DNA from 3 places in the Pseudoalteromonas sp. S8-8 genome. Region 3 is predicted to be linked to each of the others. Evidence: predicted binding sites of a transcription regulator. Region 3 holds the regulator's gene; each other region holds the start of a gene.
The links. The regulator sigma-54, encoded in region 3, starts transcription at its own class of promoters, with help from an activator protein. The targets are predictions, from matches to a motif close to GTTGGCACGNNNNTNGNNT.

Region 1 (10,339 bases), on a different contig from region 3:
AGCTTACTTAGCTCTTTATCTAGAGTGCTTAGCTTAGTTAAAAAAGACATTTTTTGTTGGGTAATTTCTTTTAAACCAGCACCACGTCGTGAAGCAATAGCAGTAAGCTCGTCGTTTAATAGCGTATGCAAAGAATCTAAACAACTTACTTGTTGGTTTAGTTTTACGCTAATTAAACTATTATGATCAGCCATACACGTTAAACTCAAAATCAGCTAAGTTTTTAGCAAGCTTTTCACTGTCCACTTGATATTTACCTTCGGTTATTGCTTTTTTAAGCTCAGCAACTTTATCGCTATCAAAGCCAGACGATTGCTGTGCTTTATCTTGAAGCGTTTTTAATTGCTGCGCTTGCGGCGTCAAGCTTACAGAGTCACTTGCTGCTTTAGGCGAAGGTGTCTGCGTCGCTTGTGTATTTGCGTTATCTTTTTTTAAATCAACTTGTTGTTGCTTTGCATTTGTTAACGCATTAGCTTGTTGATTACTGCCATTAACTTGATTAACCATAATAATAAACCCGTATATTACCCAACTTATGCCATGTTATCGGCATATACGCAGGATACTTTAGTATAAATCTAAATTAAATATTCACCTGAACAGACTCTACACCATCTACTCTCGCATTTAAAACTTTACCTGACTTTTTGTTTTTTATTTGTATCTGTTCGCCCAAAGTACCGTCTTCTAAAGCAATACCTGTGGTTTTAATTCTAAGGCCTCTAAGGTTAGCGTAAATATTAACAGAGTCACCTTTACACACCATACAAATTTGGTTTAGTAATACTGGCATACCACTTCTAATATTTCGTTTACTTCTGCTGCCTATTAGCATTGTGGGGTCATCTAAGTACTGTATTCGTACAAAGTGAGTTGGTTTCATTTCAATACTTAAATGCGATTTAGTTATTACTTCACCGCGGGTTAAATTAGCAGTAGCAACAACAACTGGAGCCATTTCAACAACTCTTACATGAACATATTGAGCCCACGTTTGCGCATCATTGCACTTGGCTTGTAGGGTTACTTGGCGGTTAAATGGTGGCTCATCGGATGTTGATAATTCAAGCTCAGTATTACAGACACGATCAGGAATGCGACTATCTAAAGGCAGTGCACTTAATTGAATATTAGTATTTTGCAATGTACCAATCTGCTTAGCTATATAAGCAACGGCCATGTCCTGTAATAAATCTTTACTAAACACTTTAGCTTGCAAAGGGAATACAAAGCACAAGCTAGTAACAAAATAAAAAACACTGTATCTTCTGATTTTTTTTAACAAACTCATAATGTTTCGACTATGCTTATGGTTTCAAACAGGGTATAAATATTTTGCGTCAAAAAGTAGACGCACCCGCGATGTTATGTAGCTTTATAAATAGAAAGCAATTATCGTTCCGTATTATTTGTTTTCTTTAGGAGATTTGAATGGCAGGCATTTTAGACTCAGTAAACCAACGCACACAGTTGGTTGGGCAGAACCGCCTAGAATTACTTTTATTTAAGCTCAGAGGGCGTCAGCGTTTTGGTATTAATGTATTTAAAGTGAGAGAAGTGCTGCAATGCCCTCCACTAACAAGCATGCCAAAATCTAATCCGTATATTCGTGGTGTTGCACATATTCGTGGTCAAACTATTTCAGTAATTGATTTATCAATGGCTGTAGGTGGGCGCCCAATCGACAACATTAAAGACAGCTTCATAATTATTGCTGAATACAATCGCTCTGTGCAAGGGTTTTTAGTGGGCGGAGTTGAACGTATTGTAAATATGAATTGGGAAAAAATAATGCCACCGCCATCAGGTGCCGGACGTTATTCATATTTAACAGCAGTGACCGAAATCGAAAATGAATTAGTCGAAATTCTCGATGTAGAAAAAATTCTCAACGAAATTTGCCCAGTAAACACAGAAGTAAGTGCTGAAGTTGCACAAAGTGGCGATATTCAAAAAGATTTAGGCGAACGTATCGTATTTATTGCAGACGACTCTGCTGTTGCGCGTAATCAAGTTAAACGTGCCCTAGAGCCTTTAGGTGTGCAAACAGAGCTTGCCAAAAATGGTAAAGAAGCACTTATAAGATTAAAAGAAATAGCAGAGCTTGATTGTAAAAACGATATTACTGAGCGAGTAGCGTTACTTATCTCAGACGTTGAAATGCCAGAAATGGACGGCTATACCTTAACAGCTGAAATAAAAGCAGATCCCAAACTTGCACCTTTGCATGTTATTTTGCATACCTCTCTGAGTGGTGTTTTTAACCAGGCTATGATTGAAAAAGTCGGGGCAGATGACTTTATTGCTAAATTTAACCCAGACGAATTAGCAACAGCGGTTAAAAAGTGGGTTCATTGTGATTAACAAAAATAGGTGCTACTAACTTGAATAATAAAGATTTGCAGCAAAGTGAATACGACCAGTTTCGTTCGTTTTTAGAGCAGCAATGCGGCATTGTTTTAGGTGAAAACAAACAGTATTTAGTTAAAAGCCGACTTGCTCCGTTAATGACTCGATTTAATGTGGGATCTTTATCGGAGTTGGTTAGTAAAACTCTCGGGCCTCACGAGCGGCAATTAAGAGCCGCAGTGGTTGATGCAATGACCACAAACGAAACGTTGTGGTTTAGAGATCAATACCCGTTTGAGTTGCTCCAAAACAAGCTCTTCCCTGAGTTTAAAGACTTAAGAAGGCCTTTAAAAATTTGGTCTGCTGCCAGCTCATCAGGACAAGAACCCTATTCAATAGCTATGTCAGTAGCTGAATTTAATACTAAGCAACCTGGTGTGCTTCGTATGGGTGCACAAATTATTGGTACCGACATATCTAATACCATGCTTGATATGTGTAAAAATGCAGAATATGACGCGCTTGCACTTGCCAGAGGGTTATCTGCAGAGCGTCGTAAAAAGTTTTTTAAAGACAGCGGCAATGGTATGGCACAAGTAAACGATACAATAAAAAAACAAGTTAGTTTTAGGCACCTGAATTTGCTTGATTCTTACGCGTTAATGGGCAAATTTGATATTATTTTTTGCCGTAATGTACTTATTTACTTTGCGCCTGAAATAAAAGCTAAAATTATTAATCAGTTTGCACAAGCATTAAACCCAAAAGGGTACTTATTTTTAGGAGCGTCAGAGTCCCTAACTGGCCTAAGTACTGAATTTGATATGGTTAGATGCAACCCCGGTATCATTTACCAAAAGAAATAATTAAGCTAATTCATTTCCCTAAAACGACGCACCAAGCGTCGTTTTTCTATTTAGATACATAGTCTTATAAAAATATAACACTTCCTAATATTAATGGCTTATTTTTTGCTTTATTCATGGGTAAGTCAATTTTTTGGAGAAGGTTATGGCTATCAGTTTTGATAAAGCATTAGGTGTGCATCCGCAAGCCATGTTGATCCGTTCACAGCGAGCTGAATTAATTGCAACTAATATAGCTAACGCTGATACGCCTGGCTATAAAGCAAAAGATATTGATTTTGCCTCTGCATTAAAAGCGGCAAGGTCAACCCAGCAAAGCGGCAATACTATGGTAAGAACTAATGATAAACACATTGGTGGAGGTACTCATAGTATGGGAAGTTCAGAATCATTTCGTTTGCCAAATCAATCAGATACAGGTGATGGTAACTCGGTTGATATACAAGTGGAACGAAACTTGTATACACAGAATGCTATGGAGTATCAGGCCAGCTTGCAATTTTTAAGCGGCAAATTTAAAGGCCTGAATAAAGCTCTCGGTAGTCAAGGATAAAAATTATGAGTTTATATAATGTTTTCGATATTGCAGGTTCGGGTATGAGCGCACAAAACGTTCGCTTAAATACTACAGCTAGTAATATTTCTAATGCTAATACCATTAGTTCATCTCAAGACAAAACGTACCGAGCGCGCCAACCTGTATTTGCGGCTGAACTAACAAAGGCTTCAGCATCAGTAAGTAACCAACAGGGCTCCGCAGTTGGTGTGAAAGTTTTGGGCATTGTTGAAAGTAATGCACCATTACAAATTGAATATAACCCAAACCATCCAAGTGCGGATGAAAATGGCTATATCTATAAACCCAACGTCAATGTTGTAGAGGAGATGGCAAATATGATTTCTGCCTCTCGTTCTTACCAAACAAACGTGCAAGTTGCTGATGCAGCAAAGCAAATGCTAAGTAAAACACTGTTGCTAGGGCAGCGGTAACCGAGGGTAGGTTATGAGTAACGATATTAGTACATCTTCATCCTATTTAGACTCTATACGCTGGCAAGAATCGCAAGTAGCGACCAGTGATAATGAGAGTGATGCGTTAACACAAGAAGACTTTTTCTCTTTGTTAACTCAGCAATTATCGTTTCAAGATCCCAGTAACCCTGCGGATAACGATCAAATGATTGCTCAAATGACTAGTTTCACAATGGCGCAAGGCATCAGCGATTTAAATTCAAATTTTGATAGCTTAGCGTCTTCTATGACATCAAATTCAGCATTGCAAGCATCAACACTTGTTGGCAAGCAAGCTTTACTTGAGTCAAACACCCTGGATTTAAATGAAACGGGTGATGCCAGAGGCTCTGCAGTGGCAGAAGAAGCCGTTGATAACTTAAAAATTAAAGTGACAGATGCATCAGGTCAGCTAGTAAGAACTATTGATATGGGTTCTCAATCAGCAGGTGCAGTACGTTTTGCGTGGGATGGCAAAAATGAAGCCGGTGAGCGTTTACCTGAAGGTGAATACTCAGTAACCGCCGAAGGAAGTACTGACGGCGAATTTTCAAGCTTGCCCATTGCTACATTCAAGAACATTGAAAGCGTTAATATTAATGGCTCAAGTGGCATTATTATTAACACTAAAGAAGGTGCGGTTAGGCTGACAGATGTAGCAGAAATCGCGTAATGAATTTTAGTATTTTTCGCCTGCTAGCAGGCCACAGACTAACAGGTTAGAGGTGAATTATGAGCTTCAATATTGCATTAACCGGCCTTGCTGCCGCGCAAAAAGATTTAGACGTAACGGCAAATAATATTGCAAACGTTAATACCACAGGTTTTAAAGAGTCACGCGCTGAGTTTGCCGATGTTTACGCTTCATCAGTATTTAGCTCTGGTAAGACTAAAAATGGTGACGGTGTGCAAACAACCATGGTTGCGCAGCAGTTTCATCAAGGCTCACTACAATTTACAAATAACTCACTTGATTTAGCAATCACTGGTGAAGGTTATTTTGCGATGACCGACGATTTATCTTCGCAAGATTTAACATATACACGTGCAGGTGCATTTAAGCTTAACCAAGATAACTTTATGGTTGACGCAAAAGGTAACTTTTTACAAGCATTCCCAGTTGATTCATCTACAGGTGATACAACGTCGGTAAGTTTGAGCACAACTGATCCAATTCAAATCCCTGATTCGTCTGGTTCACCTCGCGCAACAGAAAATGTATTTTTGTCGTTTAACTTAGATGCAACGGCGGATCCAACAGGTCTAGATTTTGACCCTGCTTCTAGTGGTACTTATAACTCATCTACGTCAACAACGGTATATGATTCACTAGGTGAACCACATATTTTACAATACTTTTTTGCTAAAGAAGATGATGCCGCAGCAGGTGGTACAGATAACAGTTGGGAAGTATACGCAACACTCGATGGCAAAGTAGTTGATGGCACAACTGGTGGAGAACAAACAACGACACCTTATACACCACTAACTACCCTAGGTTTTAACTCAAGTGGTTTACCATCAACAACAGGTGGTGTGGCAAATACAAATACAACCACTTTTGATGAAATACTACTGCCAGCGGGTTCTGGTGCTGGTTTATCAACATTACTAGACAATGGTGCAACTTTCCCAGGTACTGGTATTGAGCTTAACTGGCGCGACGAAAATAACACGGCAGGACGTATCCCAACTCAGTATTCAAGTGGTTTTGAAGTAAAAGCACTCGATCAAGATGGTTCAACGGTAGGCCGTTTAGCCGGAATTGATATAGGCACAGACGGTAAAATTGTCGCTTCTTACAGTAATGGTGACTCAACATTTTTAGGCCAAGTGGCTATGGTACGTTTTCCAAATTCACAAGGGTTATCACAAGTGGGTGATACAAGCTGGAAGCAAAGTATTGATTCAGGTGAACCTGTAGCGGGTGAAGCTGGTTCGGGTACATTTGGTGGAATTAACTCATCAGCGCTTGAGCAATCAAATACAAACCTTACTAATGAACTAGTAGACTTAATTACTGCACAGCGTAATTACCAAGCAAACTCACGTGCGCTTGAAGTTAACTCAACTATTCAGCAAAGTATTTTGCAGATTCGATAAGCTAAACCCCATTAAATATATTAGGCTGCATTTTTGCAGCCTTTTTTATAAGTCCTCTTTGCAAGCCCTTCTAAATACCTCTCAATGTTGCGTCAAATTTAATCTGGCATCTATTTTGCATTTGTAAGTTCAGAGATTTTTTATGTGAGTCGATACTATGGACAAAATGGTCTACATTGCGGCCTCTGGCGCTAAGCAAAGCCTACAAGGGCTTGCTTTAAAAGCCAATAATTTGGCAAATGCAAATACAACGGGTTTTAAAGCTGACTTTGCGCAAGCACGTTCTATGCAAGCGTTTGGCGAAGGTTTGCCTACACGTGTATTTTCAATGCAAGAGCGTCCGGGTTCAAACATGGTATCGGGGGGCATTGTTCAAACCGGGCGAGACTTAGATATCGCGATGAGCGATAACGCATGGCTTGCAGTGCAAGATGCCTCCGGTAATGAAGCTTATACAAAAGTGGGTACGTTAAACATTACTGCTCAAGGCATGCTCGTAACCAGCCACGGTCGTCAAGTTATTGGCGAAGGGGGACCTGTTATTTTACCCGTTCCAGTCGAAAAAATAGGGTTTAGCCAAGATGGCGCTATTCAAGTTCGACCGCAAGGCGCTCCCGCTAACTTTTTAGAAGAAATAGACACGCTTAGAGTGGTAGAAGCAAATAGCTCACAGCTCGAAAAAGGTAACGATGGTTTATTTAGACCAAAAGCAAATGTAACAGTAGATACCTCTGCCAATGTAAAAGTTTTAAGTGGTTCGCTTGAAATGTCAAATGTGAACCCTGTTCACGAAATGGTCGACATGATAAGCCACCAGCGCCAATTTGAATTACAAGTGAAATTAATGAAAACAGCTGAAGAAATTGACGAGCGTCAAGATCAGTTATTACGCATAGTTTAACTTTAAAATGAGGACACGATTATGAATCCAGCATTGTGGATCAGTAAAACTGGGCTAGACGCTCAACAAACCGATATATCGGTTATCTCAAATAACTTAGCGAATGCGAGTACTGTAGGTTACAAAAAAAGCCGCGCTATATTTGAAGATTTACTTTATCAAAATATTAATCAACCAGGTGGTCGTTCATCGCAAGATACCGAAATGCCATCGGGCCTAATGCTAGGTGCGGGTGCTAAAGTTGTAGCTAACCAAAAAGAGTTTACGCAAGGCAACATGTTGACCACCGAAAACTCACTAGATTGGATGATTTCTGGTGAAGGTTTTTTTGAAGTACTGCAACCAGATGGCAATATTGCTTACTCGCGCAACGGTCAGTTTACTACTGATGGCGATGGCCGAATTGTAACATCGGGCGCTGGTTATGTTATTCAGCCAGAAATGAATGTACCTGATGATGCGCAATCAATTACGGTTTCGCAAGACGGCGAAGTATCTGTGCGTGTTGCAGGTCAAGCCGATAACGTGGTCATTGGTCAGCTGACTATTAGTGACTTTATTAATCCGTCGGGTCTTGAGCCAATCGGTCAAAATCTTTATACCGAAACCGCTGTAAGTGGTGCGCCGGTACAAGGTAACCCGGGTGTTGAAGGGTTAGGTAGCATTATTCAAGGCTCACTCGAAACTTCAAACGTAAATGTAACTGAAGAGCTAGTAAATCTAATAGAAACTCAGCGTATTTACGAAATGAACTCAAAAGTAATTTCGGCCGTTGACGAAATGATGAGTTATATCAATCAACAGCTTTAATAGAGTAGGGGGAATTATGCGTAATATTATTTTATTTACAGCGGGCACATTATTTTTAAGTGGCTGTATGTCTACGCAAAATAGTGAAGTAGTGCAGGACGACCCTTACTACGCACCTATGTACCCCGAGCCTATTTTAGAGCCGCTGGTAGCCACAGGTTCATTGTTTAATACTCATACATCAAACGACTTATATTCTGATAAAAAAGCGCTACGTACTGGCGATATAATTACGGTTAAATTGCAAGAGTCTACTCAAGCAACAAAAGCCGCTAAAACAGAAACAGACAAAGAAACCGACGCAAGCTTAGACCCCGTTATTGGATTAGGTGGTCTACCTGTAAATATAGGTGGCGATAGTATTCAGTTTGGTATTGGTAGTGATTCGTCGTTTACAGGCGATTCAAAATCAAACCAATCAAACAGCTTAGTGGGCGATATTTCGGTTAATGTAATGCGCGTTTTACCTAACGGTAATTTAGTTATACGCGGCGAAAAATGGCTAACGCTTAATACCGGCGAAGAGTTTATTCGTTTAGAAGGGCTAGTACGCCCTCAAGACGTAAGCGCCGATAATACGGTTGAATCAAATCGTATTGCTAATGCACGTATTCAATACTCAGGTAAAGGGCAAACGCAAGAAGCGCAAAGTCCTGGTTGGCTTACACGTTTCTTTAGCAGTTCGCTGTTTCCATTTTAGAGGGTAACAACATGAATAGCCTTAAAGCTTTATGTTTAGTTGTGTTATTAGGTTGGCAGTTTACTGCCAGTGCTGAGCGCATAAAAGATGTGTCTATGGTTGAAGGCGTACGCTCTAACCAATTAGTTGGTTATGGCTTAGTGGTTGGCTTGCCGGGCACTGGCGAGCAAAACTCATATACACAACAAAGTTTTAGAGGCATGTTGAACAGCTTTGGTATTACGCTACCTTCAACTCAAAGTCCTAAAATTAAAAATGTTGCCGCTGTTGCTGTGCATGCAGAATTACCCGCATTTAGAAAGCCCGGGCAAACAATAGATATTACGGTTTCTTCCATTGGTAGTGCAGGCAGTTTACGTGGTGGCACTTTATTACAAACTTTTTTAAAGGGTGTAGACGGTAACGTGTATGCAATTGCACAAGGTAGTTTAATTGTGGGAGGCCTAGGCGTAGAGGGCCTTGATGGAAGTAGAGTCGTAATTAATACTCCTACAGTTGGACGAATTCCCAATGGCGCAACAGTTGAACGCACCGTAGAAAGCCCGTTTATGCAAGGCGATTACATTACCTTCAACTTAAACCGCCCAGACTTTACAACGGCAAAACGCCTAGAAAAAACAATTAATGACTTAGTCGGCCCAAATAGCGCACAAGCAATTGATTCTGTTTCTATTCGTGTCATAGCACCACGCGATGCATCCCAGCGTGTATCGTACTTATCAACACTCGAAAACTTAGAATTTAAGCCAGCTGACATGGCCGCTAAAATTATAGTTAACTCGCGTACAGGTACTATTGTTATTGGTAAAAATGTAACCCTACAGCCTGCTGCAGTGACCCATGGCGGTTTAACAGTCACCATTGCTGAGCAGCAAAATGTAGTGCAGCCAAATCCGCTAGCAAACGGTGATACAGTTGTCACGCAGCAAAGTATTATTGATGTAAACCAAGACGACTCGCGCGCTTTTGTATTTAACCCAGGGGTAAGTCTTGACGATTTAGTTCGCGCAATTAACGAAGTAGGCGCAGCGCCTGGTGACTTAATGGCTATTTTAGAAGCGCTAAAAGAAGCGGGCGCAATTAATGGTCAGTTGATCGTTATTTAAAAACTAAAGCAAGTAACGTGTCACTCAAAGCTCTATATCTATTAAACAAAGATCTAGAGCTCTTTTATTTACAGTAACTTAAAATTATTATTTTTATCTTCCTTGTTTTATCGGTAGTGGCTCAATTTTTGCATTTTTAACTACATTATTCATTTTGTGTCAAAAAGCCGATGGAAACTAATCACCTCGATAAACAAAACTTTTTTGATTTAGGCAACTTAGATTCACTTCGTAAAGAAGCCTTAACGAGTGGCGATGCATCAACTGATGCTTCCAAAGCTGCGCTCAAAAAAGCGGCCGCACAATTTGAAGCTATTTTTACGCAAATGTTGCTCAAAGGAATGCGCAAAGCTAACGAAGCATTTGAAGATAAAGACAGTCCATTTAATTCAAGTGGCGTAAAGTTTTTTGAAGAAATGCACGATCAGCAACTTTCTACAGAGCTTTCATCAAATGGCTCGTTAGGCCTTGCCGATTTAATTGTTCAGCAGTT
Region 2 (10,339 bases), on a different contig from region 3:
TAGTCGGCTTAACACGCTGATTGTGTTTTTTAACTGCTTTACGAATTTGGTTGATTTTAGCGCGTTTATCTTTGCGTTTTTCGGGCATAACAGAAAGCTTAGTTTGTGTTTCGCGGCCTAATTTAACGGTTTTACGCAAGTAGTTTACTGTTTCTAAATCATACTCCATCCAACCACCTTGTGGCACGCGCTTATCAAGCTCTAGTTTACCGTAACGAATACGAATAAGACGAGATACTTCCGCATCTTGAGACTGCCATAAACGACGAACTTCACGGTTACGCCCTTCATTTAACGTTACGTTAAACCAACGGTTAACGCCTTCGCCACCCATAGGGGTTACAGTCGTGAATTTGGCTGGACCATCTTCAAGCTCAACACCACGTAGTAAGTTTTTAACCGTTTCATTGGTTACTTCACCAAATACACGTGCAGAGTATTCACGCTCTACTTCATAGCTTGGGTGCATTAAACGGTTTGCTAGTTCACCATCGTTTGTAAAAAGCATTAAACCCGATGTATTGACGTCTAATCGACCAACCGCAATCCAGCGATCGCCATCAATACGAGGAAGTCGGTCAAATACAGTACGACGCCCTTCAGGATCTTTACGTGTGCTTAACTCACCTTCTGGTTTGTTATACATAATCACACGACAGATTCGGTCTGCTTTTTCTTCGATTTTTACACTGTGTCCGTCAACACGAATCAAATCGGTTTCTTCAACACGGTCACCTAACTTTGCCACTTTACCGTTTACACTAACGCGGTTTGCGTCAATGTATTTTTCCATTTCACGGCGTGAGCCTACGCCTGCACGGGCTAAGACTTTTTGTAACTTTTCACCTTGTATAATACTCATTCGGATGGTTCTCTCACAGAAGGATCGCTCAATAACTGGTTAATTTTACTTTGCTGCTCTGTTGGCAACGCAGGTAAATTTTCAAGTCCAGTTAACGAAAAATAATCTAAAAATTGCTTAGTAGTTGCATATAAAGCCGGCTTTCCCGGAACCTCTTTATGCCCTACCACTTTAACCCACTCTCTTTCGAGTAAGGTTTTAATAATATTCGAACCCGTAGTAACACCTCTTACTTGCTCAATTTCGCCGCGTGTAATGGGCTGCCTGTATGCAATAAGTGATAATGTTTCCAGTAAAGCACGCGAGTATTTTGGTGCGCGTTCTTGCCACAAGTTATTTAACCAAGGGCTTAAACTACTGCATGCCTGAAACCGATACCCACTACCCACTTCAACTAAGCGAATACCACGAGTTTGAAAATGTTCTTGTATTGTATCTATTGCGTCATTTATTCGTGCCATAGAAATAGCTAAATCTATTAATACGATGTCTTTGAGGTGGCGTTTACTAACAGGCTTATCTGCAACAAAAATAGCTGCTTCAATGATCTCAACTAGTTGTTCATCACTAATTCGCCGACCCGCCATACACACTCTTAACAAATAAAAATACACAGCCATCTATTATGACAGAACAACACCAAACTAGGAAAATATATCTATCAAATAACTAAATTTAAAACACAAAAAAGCCAGTGACTAGCACTGGCTTTAATCTTACTTACTAAAATGGTAACTATTAGTTACTTTTAAAAGCTTCTAATGCATCATCTTCAGCTACTGCGTTACCGTATTTTTTAATGTAACCCATAAACTCGCTTTTACTGATGCGCTTATCTTGGTTTTTATCCATGTAACCAAAATGATTTGAAATATCATCATCGTTACCTTCAACTACCGAGATATAGCCATTGCTGTCGTTATCTAAGCTTGAAAAACTGCTTTCAATTTTATCGAATTTAGCAATTTCAGCTTTAAATGCCGACTCACTTACTTCAGAATCAGTGGCTACTTTGCCATTATTAAGCTTCATATAAGTGTTAAATTCTTTGCGGCTAATTTCGTTATCCATATTGGTATCAATATTTGAAAAATGGCCCCAAATGCTATCGTCATCAGCTTCAACTTTTGAGATGTAGCCATCGCTATCATTATCTAAACTTGCAAAGTCACTGTCTATTCTTTCAAGACCTTGATTAGATGAACAAGCCGCTAGGCTTAATGATGCTAAAATAGTGGCTGCTAATGTTAACTTTTTCATAAGACGTATCCTTCGTAATTAATTAAATGTCACTTTAACTAATACAAATCCAATGCCAATAATAGTTAACTTATAATAATCAATAACTTAATCTCGGTCGGTATATTTATTAAACAGTTTCAATAAGTTAAGCTTGCAAGCTTTGCAAACAACCTTGTAATTTTTGCAAAAAAATGCCCGGTAAAAACCAGGCATTTCAATTTTACTTATTATAGTTAAGCTAACAATTAGATTGCTGCGTTTTGGTAGCGTTTAACAAACTCAGTAACGTTTTGACCATTACATTTTAATGAGTTTAGGTTACCAATTTTTTGACGAACAGGTGCTAAACCTTGTTTTAAAGCCGTCATACATAATTGAGTTTCTTGTTGGGCGTCTTTTGCAAATACTTCTACTTTCTCAACTGATGCGTTGCTTAATGTCGTTTTTTTAGCAATATCACGAATATCTTCACCATTACATAAAATGCTTTTAGAAAAACGAGATAGGTAAACACCGTGCTGGGCAGCTTCTTTACGAGCAACGCTAAAGCCTTCGTTTGCACTTAGTACACATAAATTAGACTCAATTTTGTTATCTTGGCTAAAGTAAGTATTGCTTTGAGCTGACGCAGTTGCAGATGCTAGTAAAGCAGTGGCTAAAAGTAGTTGAGTTTTCATGAGAGATCCTATTTGAACGAGCTAAAAAAGTGAATTTCGCGCACTATATATTCAATAAAGTTAAGTTCAATTGAATTTTTTATTTATTTAAATAATTAATATTGTATTCACAATGTTTAAACTTTACTCATCATTTGATCAACATTTGCGCAGCTATTATCTCAATTCAGTCATGTTATGTACGCGTATTTACTGATACAATTTAATCTATTAAATAGAACCAATTTTAAGGTAAATTTTATGAAAGTGATTTCTTTCAATATCAATGGTCTGCGTGCTCGTCTTCACCAATTACAAGCAATTATCGACAAACATCAACCAGACGTTATTGGCTTGCAAGAGATTAAAGTTCACGACGAAGCATTCCCATTAGAAGATGTACAAAAAATGGGATATCACGTCTACTTTCATGGTCAAAAAGCGCATTATGGCGTAGCTATGTTATGCAAAAAAGAGCCTAAATCGGTCTTAAAAGGTTTTGCCACCGATACAGATGAATCGCAAAAACGCATGATAAGCGTCACTGTTGAACAAGAAAACGGTCGCGACCTTACTGTCATGAATGGCTATTTCCCACAAGGTGATAATATTAATCACGAAACTAAATTCCCTTATAAACGTCAATTTTATAAAGATTTAATGACACACCTTGAAACCAATCACACACCCGATCAAGACGTCATCGTTATGGGTGATATCAACATATCACCTACCGATTTAGATATTGGTATTGGCGACGTAAATGCTAAACGTTGGTTAAAAACGGGTAAATGTTCTTTTCAACCGGTAGAGCGTGAATGGCTTGCAACATTACTTAATTGGGGTTTTAAAGACACCTTTAGAGAGCAAAACCCCGAAACAGACGATCAATACTCGTGGTTTGACTATCGCTCTAAAGGGTTTGTAGATAATCGAGGACTTCGTATAGATGTAGTGCTTGCAACCAATGAGCTTGCAGCACGCTGCATAGATACAGGTATTGATTACGAACTTCGCGGTATTGAAAAACCGTCAGATCATGCCCCTATATGGTCAACATTTAAGTAATTATTATGCTAAGCCTAACAATACAGGGGCTACTTTGGGCTCTTGTAATTATTATTGCTCTATTAAGCTTTGATAAAAAAACATATAAAACATTGCTTAGTACGCCCGTCCGTCAAACTAGCGTACTTGCGTGTGCGTTAGTGTTTGCAGTGCTTTGGCGAATAAAGGCTGGCATTTTAACTGGCCTTGATTTACACATCCTAGGTGTTACGGCTGCTACATTAATTTTAGGCTGGCGATTGACTATTTTAAGTAGCCTACTTGCCACAGCCCTACTCGCTGCCTTTGGTCAAATTGAACTTGAGCTGTTACCAGTACAACTGCTTATTGGTGCGTTTATTCCTATTTTATTGAGCTATCTTGGCTTTATAATTAGTTACCAATATTTACCTCGTCATTTTTTTGTTTATATATTTGTTTGTGCGTTTATAACCGCAGGATTTATAGCCTGTATAAAAATAAGCCTAGGTGCTTTATTTTACTTAGCTATAGGGCAATACAATTGGCAAGAACTTGCAGATAACTACGTTTATTTAAGTGCCATAATTTGGTTTCCTGAAGCAATGCTCAACGGCATGGCTATAACAATTATGATCACCTATCGCCCGCATTGGGTAAAAACTTTTTACGATAAGGACTACCTAGGCTCATGAGTCTTGAATATCAATGCCCGCTGTGTAACCTAGCACTTTTGAAAACTGATTCAACACTTCGTTGTGCTAACAACCACAGCTTTGATTTTGCTAAAGAAGGCTATGTTAATTTACTGCCTGTGCAACAGAAAAATTCAAAACAACCGGGTGATTCACTTGAAATGGTACAAGCCAGACGCGCATTTTTAGAGCGTGGTTATTATGGCTTCTTACAACGAAATCTTAGCGATATAATTAGTAATATAAGTGCGAATACTATTATTGATTTAGGATGCGGTGAAGGGTTTTATACCCAAGCAATCGCAAATAAAACAAATGCTGTTGTATACGGTGTCGACATTTCAAAATCAGCGGTTAAATATGCAGCTAAGCGCTACCCTAATTGCCAATTTAGTGTGGCATCAATCAGCCAAGCGCCCTTTAAAAGCCAATTTGCTGATGTACTTGTAAGTGTATTTGCACCTTTGTTTGAGCAAGAGCTTGAACGCCTAGCAAATCAAAACGCAATATTAGTGGTTGCAAGCCCAGGACCCTGTCATTTAAAAGAGCTAAAATCGTATATATATTCAGAAGTAAACGAACATACTGAAATAGCCACTCCAAAAGGGTTTCAAAAATCAGAGCAGATCCTTTTAACAGAGCATGTAGCGCTTAGCTTTACTGATATTAAAAACTTAATAATGATGACGCCATTTGCATGGAAATTTAGACCCGAGCACTGGACAGCACTCGAAGAAAAAGGTGAACACACTGTCACCTTATCGTTTTATATTACTCAGTTTACCAAAATAGATAATGATGTAACTCTCTAAAACTGCTCTTTAGTAAACGCCCTGTCCATTTTATCAAACATATCTTTAAGTAAATTGGCAAGCTCCATATAACGGGGCTTGTTATCACTTAACTGCGTTTGATATCCATTAGCAGCCATTTTAGTGTACAGCTCGTTATACCATTTTTGCATCGCAGGCTCTAAAGGCGTTTGCGCTCGCTTACCTAACCAAAACAAGCCTTGTAATGGTAGAGATATAAAAAATAATGCACTCGCAATGGCTTGTGGTAAAAAATCAGAACCTAAGTAATTTAGCTGAAAAAACAATGTTAGCATGGCTAATATTGGCATTACTGTAATGGCAAGCTCAGTCGCTCTAATTACTCTAAACTCTAAAAACAAAGGCGCAAGCTCTTTGCGCATTGGCCATTTTTTACCATACAAACGGCCAGTTTGTAGTTGTGACATCACACTTTTTTGCATCATGACTCCTCACAGATACTGCTTTTAAATACAATGGAAAAACGAGCTATACGCAAAGTGTAACACAAAATGAAAGAGTTACACTTTCTCAGTAAAACAGCTTAAATTTACCTTTTAATGGCGAACAATCCTAACTTAAACATCTTAATTAAGGTAAAGTATTTAACATTGCGTTAACCACTTTGCAGTTGAACACTCAATTGTTTTAGCTTTATTTAATACCGTAAGTGTAACGATTACGTACTAACGTTTACTTACTAAATTTGTTTATGGAAATTGAATCTATGCCAACAACCTCTCCTGAATCACAACACGTTTTAGTTTTAAATTGTGGTAGCTCTAGCTTAAAGTTTGCCATTATTGATGCAAACGATGGTCACGAAATTATTTCAGGCCTTGCAGAAAGCTTAGGCGCCAAAGCGCCCTCTATTAAATACAAATTTAATGGTGCTAAAACAGTTATCGACTTAGCGACTAATCAAGCACATGCTGAGGCTATAAATACGCTTGTAAGCTTAATAAAAGATCACAAATTAGACGAGCAACTTATCGCAGTGGGCCATCGTGTAGTACATGGCGGCGAGCACTTTACGGAATCGGTATTGATTGACGAAAAAGTAATTGCAGGCATTACACAGTCGGCAACGCTTGCGCCGCTTCATGGGCACGCTAATTTACTAGGTATATCGTCGGCGCAGGCATCGTTTGAAGGTTTGCCACAAGTCGCGGTGTTTGATACTGCATTTCACCAAACTATGAATGAAGTTGCCTTTCTTTACGCTCTTCCATATAAGTTGTACACCGAGTTTGGTGTTAGGCGTTATGGTTTTCACGGCACAAGTCATTTTTATGTTGCAGGGCAAACAGCAAAGTTACTTCAGCAACCTATCGAGCAAAGCAATTTTATTAGTGCCCACTTAGGCAACGGTTGTTCTGTATGCGCTATTAAAAATGGTAAGAGTGTTGATACCAGCATGGGACTAACGCCTCTAGAGGGACTGATAATGGGCACTCGTAGCGGCGATATTGACCCTGGTTTATTTAATTTTTTAACCACTCAACTTGATTACACAGCCCAGCAAATTGATAACCTACTAAATCAAAAAAGTGGCTTGTTAGGTATTAGCGAGCTTTCTAACGATTGCCGTACCATTGAAGAAGCCGCTATGGTCGGTAATAAAAAAGCGATACTCGCAATTGAAATGTTTTGCTACCGCCTTTCAAAACAAATTGCAGCGTATATGGTGCCATTACAGCGCCTTGATGCTGTTATATTTACTGGTGGTATTGGTGAAAACTCAGATATTATTCGTGAAAAAGTAATTACACAACTTGCCTTTTTAGGCATTAATTGTAATCCGCAAGCCAACCTCAATGCGCGCTTTGGTCAAGAAGGCGTTATTAGCTGTAAAAATTCACACATCAAAGCAGTTGTAATGCCAACTAATGAAGAATGGGTTATTGCCCTTGATGCTGCAAATATTGTAAAGGAGCTTTAATATGGCACGTCGTATTATGTTAATTCCTGTTTCTACCGGTGTGGGTTTGACGTCGGTATCAGTTGGTTTAGTGCGTGCACTTGAACAAAAAACAGTTAAAGTTAACTTTTTCAAACCAATAGCTCAGCCACGTTCTGGTGAAACAGGCCCTGAAAAATCAACACAAATAGTCACTCAAGGCTCACCTATTAATCCCCCAATGCCTTTTGCACTTGATTATGCTGAGCAAATGATTGGCGACGGTAAAGGTGATGACCTACTAGAGGAAATTGTTGAACGCTTTGAAAGTAAAATAAACGACGACGAAGTCGCTATTATTGAAGGTATGGTACCTACTCGTCGTCAACCTTATGCTGGGCGTGTAAACCGCGAAATTGCGCAAACACTCGGCGCCGAAATTGTATTTGTACTTACCCCAGGTAATTACACCATTACTCAAATAGAAGACCGCCTTGAAATTGCAGCAGGTAACTACGGTGGTATCGATCATCCTCGCGTACTGGGCTGTATTTTTAATAAAGTAAATGCGCCACTTGATGATGAAGGTCGTGCACGCGCCGATTTAGTCGATGCCTATAAACCTGAAGAGCTTGAAAACGAGTTAAATCGTTTAGCATCCCTACCTATTTTTAAAAAAAATCCGTTTATGTTACTTGGTGCAATCCCGTGGGATTTTGACTTAGTAGCCCCGCGCGTAAAAGACTTAAGCGCATACTTAAAAGCCACGATTATTAACGAAGGCGATATGCTTCATCGTCGTCTGCGCCGCATTACTTTTTGTGCTCGTACGGTTTCAAATATTTTAAATTATTTTACGCCAGGCGCTTTATTAGTAACACCGGGCGATCGCTCTGACATACTTGTTGCTGCGTGCTTATCTGCTATGAACGGCACTAAACTTGGTGCTATATTACTCACCGGTGGTTTTGAGCCAGAGCCACGTATTATGGCCTTGTGTGAGCAAGCCATGCAAACCGGTTTGCCAATACTCGCAACCGATGCAGACACATGGCGTACATCATTACTACTGCATAACTTTAATATGGAAGTACCAAATGATGATGACCAACGTATTGAAAAAGTAAAAGATCACAACGCAGAGCATATCAATTCAAGCTGGCTAGATACTCTAGCTAAAAGTGTAGGTAAAACTCGTAAGTTATCACCACCCGCATTTCGTTACTTACTTACCACTAAAGCGCGTAAAGCAGGTAAAACCGTGGTTCTACCAGAAGGTAATGAACCTCGTACAATTAAAGCGGCTGCTATTTGTGGTCAACGCGGAATTGCTAAAACTATATTACTAGGCGATCGCGAAGAAATAATGCGTATTGCACAGCAGCAAGGTATTGAGCTAAACGAACATGTAAGTATTATCGAGCCTCAAAGCATTATTAATGATTATATTGCGCCTATGGTCGAAATTCGTAAAAGCAAAGGCCTAACTGCCGTAATAGCACAAGAGCAACTACAAGATAACGTCGTACTGGGTACAATGATGCTTGAGCAAGGTAAAGTAGACGGTTTAGTATCGGGCGCGGTAAACACTACGGCAAATACAATTCGCCCACCACTGCAATTAATTAAGACAGCGCCAGGGTCATCGCTAGTATCGTCTGTATTTTTTATGCTACTACCTGACCAAGTGTTAGTTTACGGTGACTGTGCGATTAACCCAGACCCTAATGCTGAACAACTTGCAGACATAGCGATTCAATCTGCCGACTCTGCAGCTGCATTTGGCATAGAGCCACGCGTTGCCATGATCAGCTATAGCACGGGCACTTCTGGTACCGGTGCCGATGTTGAAAAAGTACGTGAAGCCACAAAAATAGCAAAACAAAAACGTCCAGATTTAATTATCGACGGCCCACTACAATACGATGCCGCTATAATGGAAAACGTAGCACTTAAAAAAGCACCTAACAGCCCTGTAGCCGGTAAAGCGACCGTATTTATATTCCCAGATTTAAATACAGGTAATACCACGTATAAAGCAGTACAACGTAGTGCCGACTTGATAAGTATTGGCCCTATGCTGCAAGGTATGCGTAAACCTGTAAACGATTTAAGCCGTGGTGCATTAGTTGATGATATTGTGTATACAATCGCCTTAACTGCAATTCAGGCAGCTCAAGCAGAACCGCTAATTACTCATTAAACGTAACGTGTGCTTTTTATAGCCTAGCTATTAATTATTTAATAATTAACTAGTTAGGTTATTTATACCCTGCAACCCCCATACTTATCCACAGAAATTGTGGGTAAGTTTTTACCCCCTTCTTTTATCTACTTATTTACTGCTGAGTTAGTCGTTGTTACACCTTTAATTTAAAGCCAATAATCTATACTATAAAGCTATCAATATTGCTGTTCGCAGGCTTTTAATGTCAAAACAAACATTACAATTACACAGCACCATTTTATCTATACACAGTTTAGATGTAGATGCCGACATACCTGCGGCACTTTTAAAGCAATCTTTGTTTTTTATTTCTAAAACCCATGATGAACTTTCAATTGTATGCCCAAGCGATTTTGAGGTAAAAAGCCTGGATACCGAACCCGACTGGCAAGCTTTAGAGGTTGTAGGTCCACTTGGCTTTTCGTTAACCGGAATAATGGCTAATATTTCAGGGGTATTAGCGCGCGCTAAAATTTCTATCTTTTCAATCTCAACCTACGATACTGATTATATTCTCATAAAAAAACACACTGCAGAAAATGCTATTTCCGCTTTAAAAAAAGAGGGTTATAACGTGGTGGTAAACTAACTTATGAAAGCTCAAAAAATTGACTATTTAGCTCAAAATAAAACGCCTCTTAATGCAATAAATATTACCAGCCCATTTACAGGTAAAGTAATTGAACTGAAAGAGCACCCAGAACCTTTTTTTCGTTTTGGCACTCTGGGCCCTGGTATTATGGTGCAACTAACAAGTCATAAAATTTTAGCACCGTTTGATGGAACTTTATTACAAGTAAAAAATGCAGGTACTGAGTTTATTCTACAAGCTAATAATGGTCTAAAAATCTTGATTGACTTAACTATTTTTGATTCGCAATCAATTACGCATACCCATATTGCGCAACTCAATGGTAGC
Region 3 (10,339 bases):
ATCTCACCCAGGTGGTAGTTTAGGCAAGCGCTTATTACTTACTTTAAAAGATGTTATGCACAGCGGCGCAAATACACCTATTATTGATGTTTCACAAACAGTTAAAGATGCTCTAATAGAAATGTCAGCTAAAGGATTAGGTATGACAGCCATTGTTGATGAAAATCAGCAACTCGTAGGGTTATTTACCGATGGTGACTTACGTCGCATTTTAGAACAAAGAATTGATATTCATACAACACAAATAGATGTTGTTATGACTAAGTCATGCACTACAGCTACGCAAGATATTTTAGCCGCTGAAGCGCTCAATATTATGGAACGTAAACGTATAAATGGCCTAATCGTCGTCAATGAGAAAAACCAACCTATTGGCGCATTAAATATGCAAGACCTATTAAAAGCAGGAGTGTTATAAATGCAATTTGAAGAACTCTATCAACCGCTGAGCGATGATGCAAAAGCACGCGCTAAAAAAGTAAAACTACTTATATGCGATATTGATGGTGTATTTTCTGATGGCCGTATTTACCTTGGCAATCAAGGTGAAGAGCTAAAAGCATTTAATACAAAAGATGGTTTTGGCATTAAAGCACTTATAAACAGTGGCTTTGAAGTAGCTGTTATTACTGGTCGTCATTCACAGATAGTACAACAACGTATGAGCAGCTTAACCGTACAGCATATTTATCAAGGCCAAGAAAATAAGCTCATTGCCTATCAAGAATTAAAAGATAAACTCAACCTTAGCGATGAACAAATTGCTTATATTGGTGATGACGGTCCTGACATGCCTGTTATGGAGTTAGTAGGCTTTGCCGTTGCAGTAAATGATGCCCACCCACTTATTAAGCGTTTGTCACATTATGTAACGCAAATGCCTGGCGGTTTTGGTGCAGTGAGAGAACTCACCGATTTGCTCATGCTTGAAAATGGTAAAGCATTGACTACACAAGGCACTAGTTCATGAATGCAGCGCGCATAATATTAAGCGTTTTATTCATTAGCTGTATGGTTTGGCTTTGGTACCCTTATTTTACACAAACAAATATTGTGCCTCAGGCTGAGCCTGAAGTTGTTGCTAAGCCTGATTACATAGCTATTGAGCTCAAACAGACAGCCTATGATGAGCAAGGTAAAATTAGCCACAAAGTCACTGCGGCTAAAATGGAGCTATATCAACAATTAGGTTTTACGTTTTTTGAAAAACCTATTTTTACTTTATATAACGAAAAGCAAACGTGGCAAATAAATGCAGACGAAGCAACATTATACGAAGACAAACAATTAATTTTAGAAGGCAATGTGGTTGCCAAAAACTTAACCGATAACGCCATGATAGACAAAATCAATGCTGATAATATTCAGGTAGATATAAAACTATTAACAATGCGTTCGGAGCAACCCGTTATCATCACTGGACCCAATTTAAAAATCACTGGTAAAGGCCTAGAAGCCGACTTAAAAACCGAAGTGATAAAACTAATTAACCATACGCGAACCATATATTATGACCAATAAAATATTAAAATCACTTATTATTCCTACACTTATACTAGCGTTTAATAGTAGTGCTGCAGAGCAAAACACGCAACCGGCTGCAAATCAAATTTCAATAAGCGCCGATAAGCAAGAAGGCCAATTAAAAGCTAATGTCGGGATTTTTGAGAAAAACGTTGAAATTATTCACGGTAACCGCCGTATCACAGCCGACCGCTTAGAAGTACATAAACGCGATGAACTTGGTGATAATAAACAATTATTAATTGCTACAGGTAGCCCTGCGCACTTTGAAGAAAAGCAATCAGATGGCACGACTATGAGCGCCAGTGCTGACGAAGTACGTTATGATGTATCTAAGCGTTTTTTAACGCTTGTTGGTAATGCACAAGTATCGCAAGCGGGACAAAAAATAAATGCTAAAAGCATTACCTACGATATAGAGCAGCAGCTAATCAGTGCCGAAAAAGATGAAAACTCAACTGACCGCGTTCACACAATTTTAGTGCCAATCGAGACTAAAAAAAGTAAAAAAAGCGACAAAGGTCAACCATGAGCACATTAAAAGCAGAGCTATTAGCAAAGAGCTATAAAGGCCGTGAAGTTGTAAAAAACGTCGGCCTTGAAGTCAAAGCTGGCAGTATTGTTGGCTTACTTGGCCCTAACGGCGCAGGTAAAACCACCACGTTTTATATGATAGTAGGACTTGTACCTAGCGACAAAGGTAAAATATCGATAGACGATAACGATATTACTCTTTTACCTATGCATAGTCGTGCTAGATTAGGCATTGGCTACTTACCGCAAGAGTCTTCAATATTCAGAAAGCTGACTGTTTATCAAAACTTAATGGCCATTTTAGAAACGCGCAAAGAGTTAAATAAACAAGCTAGAGAAGACACTCTCGATAAATTATTAGATGAATTTAGCATACAACACATTCGTGATAGCCAAGGTATGGCGTTGTCGGGTGGCGAACGTCGTCGTGTGGAAATAGCACGTGCGCTGGCAGCAGATCCTAAATTTATATTACTGGATGAACCATTTGCAGGTGTTGACCCGATTTCGGTATTAGATATAAAGAAAATAATAGAACATCTTAAAAATCGTGGGATTGGTGTATTAATTACCGATCATAACGTAAGAGAAACCCTTGATGTTTGTGAAAAAGCCTACATTGTTTCTCATGGGGAGCTGATTGCATCAGGTACTCCAGAACACGTATTAAATGATAAAACAGTACGCGATGTTTACTTAGGCGAGCAATTTAGGCTGTAACATTTACGCCATGTCTTTAAGCATCTGCTAGTATTAATTATAACAACATAAAAGGATTGTTAGAGATACATGAGGCAATCACTACAGCTGCGCATGGGCCAGCAACTTACAATGACTCCACAGTTGCAACAAGCTATTCGTTTGTTGCAACTCAGTACATTGGATCTCCAGCAAGAAATACAAGAAGCTCTCGACAGCAACCCGCTATTAGAGGTTGAAGAAGCAGACTATTCAGAAGACGCTGCTGGTAAAAACGAGCAAAAAGCAGATACAGATGACATAACTGTTAGCGCATCTGCCGATGATGCTCCAAGCGAATACGAACAAGATAGTGGTGAAGCACTTGCAAAAGACACGCTAAGTGACGACATGGCTATGGATGTTAGTTGGGATGAGTACATGAGTGCCGCCCCAGCAGCATCATCGGGTCCGATGCCTGAAGACGAATCAATATACCAAGGCGCCTCTACTGAAACGCTCCATGAGTATTTAATGTGGCAGTTACAACTAACGCCATTTAGCCCTACAGACGAAGCGATTGCTATTGCTATTGTAGAAGCCGTCGATGATTCAGGTATTTTAACACTAAGCTGCGAAGAGATTTTAGAAAGCTTCAATCAAGAAAACGAAGATGATAACGAAGTCGAACTTGATGAAATTGAAGCTGTATTAAAACGCATCCAACTGTTTGATCCTGTTGGTATTGCTGCGCGTAGCCTACAAGAGTGTTTATGTATTCAGCTTAACCAGTTTGATAAAGAAACACCTTACATTAATGAAACAAAAATGATTTTAACCGAGCATATTGATTTATTAGCTGCTCGTGACTATCGTACATTAATGAAGAAAACTAAGCTCAAAGAAGAAGAGCTTAAAGAAGTAATGACATTAATACATACTCTAAGCCCTAAACCTGCAGATACTATTGTAAGAGAAGAATCTGAGTATGTTATTCCTGATGTGTCAGTTAAAAAAATTAAAGGCCGCTGGGTTGTTGAGTTAAACCCAGACAGCATGCCTAAAATTCGTGTTAATAGCCAATACGCGGCAATGTCTCGCACTGTAAAATCCAGTGGTGACAGCCAGTTTATTCGCTCGCATTTACAAGAAGCTAAATGGTTTATTAAAAGCTTAGAAAGTAGAAACGACACGCTATTAAAAGTAACAAATTGTATTGTTAAGCAACAACAAGGCTTTTTTGAACACGGTCCTGAAGCCATGAAACCAATGGTTTTAAATGATGTTGCTGAAATGGTAGAAATGCACGAATCAACAATTTCGCGCGTAACAACCCAAAAGTATATGCACACACCCCGTGGTATATTTGAGCTTAAATACTTTTTCTCAAGCCATGTAAGCACCGAAAACGGTGGTGAATGTTCATCTACAGCAATCCGTGCGCTTATCCGAAAATTAATCGCAGCAGAAAACTCAGCAAAACCATTGAGTGATAGCAAAATAGCGGATATATTGGCTGAGCAAGGAATTAAAGTAGCGAGACGTACAATCGCAAAATACCGCGAATCTCTGGCTATTCCACCGTCAAATCAACGTAAAAGTTTGATTTAAGACGCAAAAAAAGAGGGTAATGCTTATGCAACTAAACTTAACTGGTCGTCACGTAGAATTAACCGATTCACTAAGAGACTATATTAATACCAAATTTGCGAAGCTAGAAAGACACTCTGATCATATTAATAATGTTCATGTCATTCTCGATGTAGAAAAATTAAATCAAAAAGCAGAAGCCACCATACACGTAAGCGGTGCTGAGTTATTTGCCTCTACAGAACATCAAGATATGTATGCCGCCATTGACTCGTTGATCGACAAGCTCGATCGACAAGTAATTAAACACAAAGAGAAGCTTGCTCGACACTAATATGATGAAATTAAGCTCACTTATATGCCAGGACTGCAGCAAAGCTGCGGTCCTTTTTAATAGCAAAAAAAGAATTTTAGAGTTCATTAGCGAACTTGCTCACGACAAACTTCCGTATTTACCGCAACAAGATATTCTTAATGCTTTAATGAGCAGAGAAAAATTGGGTAGTACAGGTATAGGGCGTGGCATTGCCATTCCTCATGGAAGAATGAGCGGTGCAGAAGAGCCTTTGGCTTTAGTACTCGTTAGCGAAACTCCAATAAATTTTGATGCAATCGATAATCGCCCTGTTGATATTTTCGTCGCACTCATCGTACCAGATGGCGATAACCAGCAGCACTTAAAGACTCTAGCAACCATTGCTGATAAACTAAACAACAAAGATTTTTGTAAACAGTTACGCAGTGCAAAATCAGATACTGAGCTTTACCAAGTTATTGTCAATCAATCATAGTTTTATAAAGGGTGTTAAATGGAGTTAATTATCATAAGCGGCCGTTCTGGTTCTGGAAAGTCGGTTGCTTTACGCATTGTAGAAGATTTAGGTTATTATTGCGTAGATAATATTCCAGTTAACTTGCTTCCTTCATTAGTTCGCAGTGTGTCTGATAGCTACGATAAAATTGCTGTTAGCATTGATGTACGGAACATCCCTAAACAACAAGATGAATTTAACGATATTCTTGAATACTTGCCAGGCTTTGCAAACCCTACGTTATTTTATTTAGATAGCGACGATCAAACATTGATAAAACGTTTTTCTGAAACTCGTAGATTACACCCACTATCAATTGACTCGTTGCCTCTTGATTTAGCCATCAAAAAAGAAAAAGAATTACTTGATGTATTAATCACCCGCGCCGACTTTATGATAGACACGACTGATTTGAGTGTTCATCAACTCGCTGAATCTATTCGTGAAAAGATTTTAGGTAAAAAAGATAAACAACTGATTGTCACTTTTGAATCGTTTGGTTTTAAACACGGCATACCAAAAGAAGCAGATTACGTATTTGATGCACGCTTTTTACCAAATCCACATTGGGAACCTGAATTAAAACCTTTAAATGGGTTAGATCAACCCGTTAAAGATTATTTGGCCAATCACAGCATAGTGCAAAAATTCACATGGCAAATTCAAACATTTGTACAAACGTGGTTACCGCACTTAGAGCGAAATAACCGCAGTTATTTAACCATTGCCATTGGGTGTACAGGCGGGCAACATCGCTCTGTATATTTAGCGCAAACTATCGGTGAAAGTTTTGCAATGACACATCCCAATGTGAAAATTCGCCATCGCGAACAAGAAAAATAATATAGCTGAATAATCACCTGTTCAGCTTAGGTAGAGTAAGTTATGCATTGTGAAGACACTTTTTTAATAAAAAACAAATTAGGATTGCACGCCAGAGCAGCCACCGTGCTTGCCCAATTGGCAGTGCAGTTTGATGCGACAATTACATTATTTCAAGATGACAAAGAAGCCGCAGGCGATAGCGTACTTGCACTAATGTTACTTGAAAGTAGCCAAGGAAAAGAAGTAAAAGTTGTATGCAAAGGCCCCGATTCTGAGCAAGCTTTACATGCTGTTGGAGAATTAATAGCACAACGTTTTAATGAACAAGAATAAACAGTTATAAAAATAATGCTCGCATTACTAATGCCCCAATTAAAACAGATATATAAAATAAATACGGTTAGTGACGCCAGTTAACTCACCTCTCCCCATAAAGTAATATAAAAATTTATAAAGGACGCCAATGCCTGAAGCTTTTGAACAAGATTACCCACTACAGCAACTAAAACAGGTGACTAAGTCACTCAATAGTGGTCAATTTGTTCAAGTTAGGCGCATGCTCGCAAAAACAGCTCCTTGTGATACCGCATTATTACTAGAATCATCACCGCATAAAATTCGCCGACTCCTTTGGCAGTTGGTTGATCCTGATGTGCAAGGTGATGTTCTTGAAGAACTATCAGAAGATGTTCGTTTAGGCATTATTGCCCAAATGGAACCTAAGCACATTGCAGCCGCAACAGAAGATATGGGCCACGATGACTTAGGTGAAGTATTACGTAGTCTGCCGGACACCGTTTATAAAGACGTTGTTAGCGCGATGGACATTCAAGACCGTGAGCGTGCAACACAAGCACTTTCGTATCAAGAGCGTTCTGCTGGCGCGCTAATGAACACCGATACGGTGACCATCCGCCCTGACGTTACGCTTGATGTTGTACTTAGATATATTAGGCTACGCGGCGAGTTACCAGAAGGTACCGATGACTTGTACGTTGTTGATAAGCATAACTGCTTTATAGGCGCTTTATCGCTGAGTACATTATTAACTAACCCGCCAGAAAAAATTGTTCGTGATTTAATGGATGAAGATTGTGAATCCATTCCAATCTCTATGGATGAAAGTGAAGTCGCGCAATTATTTGAACGTCATAATTGGATATCGGCCCCCGTAGTCGATGATAACGATCAGCTCCTTGGCCGTGTCACTATCGATGACATCGTTGACGTAATCCGCGAAGATGCTGAGCATAGTTTATTGGGCTTAGCCGGCCTTGATGATGAAGAAGATACCTTTGCGCCAGTACTAAAAAGCTCTAAAAAACGCTCAGTTTGGTTAGGTGTCAACTTACTAACTGCACTTGCAGCTGCTTTTGTAGCTAGCTTTTTTGAAGGCACTTTAGATGTTTTACCTATTTTAGCTGTACTTAACGGTATTGTCCCTTCTATGGGCGGTGTTGCAGGTAGCCAATCATTAACGCTTGTTATTCGTGGTATTGCGGTAGGTCATATAAATCAAACTAACCAACGCTTTTTAATGATGAAAGAGCTTGCTATTGGCGCGTTAAACGGTGTTTTGTGGTCGTTGTTAATTGCAGGTGTTATTGCCCTATGGCAGTGGGACTTTATGCTTGGTGGCGTACTCGCCTTCGCTATGTTTATGAACTTAGTGGTGGCAGGTGTTGCTGGTGCGAGTATCCCTATTATTCTTAAAAGAATGAATATAGACCCAGCACTTGCAGGGAGTGTGGTGCTAACCACGGTGACAGATATTGTGGGTATATTCGCCTTTTTAGGTACTGCTACTTGGTTGCTGGTTTAAATTAGAAACTTTTGCAAATAACTAAAGTAAAAAACACTTAGGGTAAAGCTGCAACTATGACAACGGATACCAAAAATAAAAAAGACACACCTAAAAAAACGCCAAAACAAAAAGGCCTATCAATATTAAAAAGTGTGTTGATATATGGTCTCATATTTTTCGTAATTTATAACGCTGTAAATTGGTGGCGACAACCTGTTATGCCAGCAAATCCTCAATTACAATTAATAGATTATAAAGGGCAAAACATTGATTTAGCAGCAATGAGCCAAGATAAACCAACACTTGTCTATTTTTGGGGAACTTGGTGCCCTATTTGTAGTATTACCTCCCCTGCCATAAACAAACTCGCGAACGAGAATAACTACCCTGTAGTGAGCATCGCAATAAAATCAGGTTCGGATCAAAAAATACATGAGTATCTAAATGATCATGGCTACAGTTTTATCACTGTCAACGATCAACACGGTGAGATATTTGCCGATTGGCAAGGGCAAGTCACGCCATCTTATATAATCTTAAAAGATAATAAAATGACGCAAGGGCTAACAGGCATTCAGCCGTTATGGTCACTTAAATTACGTTTGTGGTTATCATCAACGTTTTAAGAAAAAACTAACTGCAAGTATATAGACACTAAATACGTGCTATCTCAAGAGGGGTTTCTAAAAGCTCGCTCTTTATCACCTACAATAATATAGATAATAAAGAGCAAGGTTTACTTAATTTACGCATGAAAAGGGTTTAAAAACCCTTAGCGTAATTAAACTAATCTACTAGGGCGTGTTGATCTTTGTGGATTGAAATTTGTTCAATCTAGGGGCGATTAAATCGCGGCGCGAGGTTTGTAACCTAGTGGGCTAAGTAAAAACCGAGCAACAAAGAGTTAATCGTCCCTAGAAAGAACCCAAAGGGCAGCGCATGTTTGGTATTTATGCTGCGTTATCGCCTATTCATGGGGAATAACCACACTACATAGGCTCCGCCTTGCCTAAAAACCAAACATACTGCTGCAAATTCACCCACCAAAGATCAACACGCCCTAGTTATTAATAGATTGAATCACTAACGTGTACTTTGACGATTACCGCCTACTTTTGGTTTAGTGTTTGCCTTTTTAAATTGGCTAAAACCGGTATGTCGCGTTAGTGCCGGACGTCCGCCTTTACTGCCACCTTTACCTGCTTTTTCATCACGCCCTTCTTCAGGCACTAAACAGTTAGGCCCTTTACCAATTAAATTAGCTTTACCCATTTTACGCAGTGCTTCACGTATCATCGGCCAACCTGCTGCATCATGGTAGCGTAAAATAGCTTTATGTAATCTACGTTGACGAGCACCTTTAGGTACTGGAACAACTTCTGTATTGTTTTTTATATTACGTAAAGAGTTCATTTCTGTGTGGTAAATAGTCGTCGCATTAGCCATCGGTGATGGGTAAAAATTTTGTACCTGATCAAGCTTAAAGTCGTTTGATTTAAGCCATAAAGCCATGTTTACCATGTCTTCATCTTTTGTCCCTGGGTGAGCAGATATAAAGTAAGGAATTAAATACTGCTTTTTACCGGCTTCTTTAGAGTACTTATCAAATAATTCTTTAAATTGATCGTACGCCCCCATACCTGGTTTCATCATTTTTGATAATGGACCATCCTCTGTATGCTCTGGCGCTATTTTTAAGTAGCCACCTACATGATGCGTTACTAATTCTTTAACGTAACGCGGGTCGCGTACAGCTAAGTCGTAACGAACACCAGAAGCAATCAATACCTTTTTGATACCCTTAACTTCACGTGCTTTTTTGTATAAGTCTATTGTTGGCGTATGATCTGTATCCATATGCTTACAAATTTCAGGATACACACATGATAAACGTCTACAGGTACTTTCTGCCTTTTTGCTCGTACAACGCAGTTTATACATATTTGCAGTTGGACCACCTAAATCAGAAATAACACCAGTAAAACCGGGTACTTTATCTCTAATCTGTTCAATTTCTTCAATAATTGATTCTTGCGAACGGCTTTGAATAATACGCCCTTCATGCTCCGTAATTGAGCAAAACGAACACCCACCAAAACAACCGCGCATAATATTAACTGACGTTTTTATCATGTCGTAAGCAGGAATTTTAGAGTCGCCGTAACTTGGGTGAGGAATACGCTGATACGGTAAACCAAACACAGCATCCATCTCATGTGTTTCTAATGGGTATGCTGGCGGGTTTACCCAAATAGAACGATCGCCGTGTCGCTGAAACAGTGCTCTTGCACAACCAGGATTTGTTTCTTGATGTAGAATACGCGAAGCGTGGGCGTATAAAGGTTTGTTAACACTTACTTGCTCATAAGCAGGTAACTTAACGTAGGTTTTTTCCCACGGTTTAGGTCGCGCAGGCTGAACCATAATTGGTTTTGCAGCTTCTGCCTTTAAGTCTATACCCGCTTGTTTAAATTCAGATTTACTACAGCCAACATCATCAGCGCCGTATGGATTTGGAATAGGGTCGATTTTACCAATTTTATCTATAGCGGTGGAGTCACTTCCACGCCAA

Region 1: a site for sigma-54 is predicted at 6,432-6,450, ahead of L659_RS0106325 (flagellar basal body rod protein FlgF). Genes of this name have one in related genera too.
Region 2: a site for sigma-54 is predicted at 2,164-2,182, ahead of L659_RS0109970 (EF-hand domain-containing protein). Genes of this name have one in related genera too.

Annotation. Positions count from the first base shown of each region.
Region 1 covers NZ_AUTR01000022.1:63,041-73,379, reverse strand. Annotated here, with positions in the region: gene flgN (flagellar protein FlgN) at 1-194, opposite strand, end outside; gene flgM (flagellar biosynthesis anti-sigma factor FlgM) at 187-507, opposite strand; gene flgA (flagellar basal body P-ring formation chaperone FlgA) at 584-1,291, opposite strand; gene L659_RS0106355 (chemotaxis protein CheV) at 1,432-2,364, shown strand; gene L659_RS0106350 (CheR family methyltransferase) at 2,385-3,215, shown strand; gene flgB (flagellar basal body rod protein FlgB) at 3,361-3,768, shown strand; gene flgC (flagellar basal body rod protein FlgC) at 3,774-4,205, shown strand; gene L659_RS0106335 (flagellar hook assembly protein FlgD) at 4,219-4,899, shown strand; gene flgE (flagellar hook protein FlgE) at 4,959-6,329, shown strand; gene L659_RS0106325 (flagellar basal body rod protein FlgF) at 6,487-7,230, shown strand; gene flgG (flagellar basal-body rod protein FlgG) at 7,252-8,040, shown strand; gene flgH (flagellar basal body L-ring protein FlgH) at 8,057-8,740, shown strand; gene L659_RS0106310 (flagellar basal body P-ring protein FlgI) at 8,752-9,846, shown strand; gene flgJ (flagellar assembly peptidoglycan hydrolase FlgJ) at 10,017-10,339, shown strand, end outside.
Region 2 covers NZ_AUTR01000033.1:111,229-121,567, reverse strand. Annotated here, with positions in the region: gene rluB (23S rRNA pseudouridine(2605) synthase RluB) at 1-862, opposite strand, end outside; gene scpB (SMC-Scp complex subunit ScpB) at 859-1,449, opposite strand; gene L659_RS0109970 (EF-hand domain-containing protein) at 1,601-2,122, opposite strand; gene L659_RS0109965 (hypothetical protein) at 2,350-2,781, opposite strand; gene xthA (exodeoxyribonuclease III) at 3,022-3,828, shown strand; gene L659_RS0109955 (energy-coupling factor ABC transporter permease) at 3,834-4,481, shown strand; gene L659_RS0109950 (putative RNA methyltransferase) at 4,478-5,293, shown strand; gene yfbV (terminus macrodomain insulation protein YfbV) at 5,290-5,736, opposite strand; gene L659_RS0109940 (acetate kinase) at 6,021-7,235, shown strand; gene pta (phosphate acetyltransferase) at 7,237-9,396, shown strand; gene L659_RS0109930 (ACT domain-containing protein) at 9,623-10,009, shown strand; gene L659_RS0109925 (PTS glucose transporter subunit IIA) at 10,013-10,339, shown strand, end outside.
Region 3 covers NZ_AUTR01000026.1:9,729-20,067, reverse strand. Annotated here, with positions in the region: gene L659_RS0108105 (KpsF/GutQ family sugar-phosphate isomerase) at 1-418, shown strand, start outside; gene kdsC (3-deoxy-manno-octulosonate-8-phosphatase KdsC) at 419-970, shown strand; gene lptC (LPS export ABC transporter periplasmic protein LptC) at 967-1,521, shown strand; gene lptA (lipopolysaccharide transport periplasmic protein LptA) at 1,511-2,056, shown strand; gene lptB (LPS export ABC transporter ATP-binding protein) at 2,053-2,778, shown strand; gene L659_RS0108080 (RNA polymerase factor sigma-54) at 2,848-4,347, shown strand; gene hpf (ribosome hibernation promoting factor) at 4,373-4,660, shown strand; gene ptsN (PTS IIA-like nitrogen regulatory protein PtsN) at 4,665-5,117, shown strand; gene rapZ (RNase adapter RapZ) at 5,136-5,981, shown strand; gene L659_RS0108060 (HPr family phosphocarrier protein) at 6,024-6,296, shown strand; gene mgtE (magnesium transporter) at 6,427-7,785, shown strand; gene L659_RS0108050 (protein disulfide oxidoreductase) at 7,842-8,393, shown strand; gene L659_RS0108045 (YgiQ family radical SAM protein) at 8,851-10,339, opposite strand, start outside.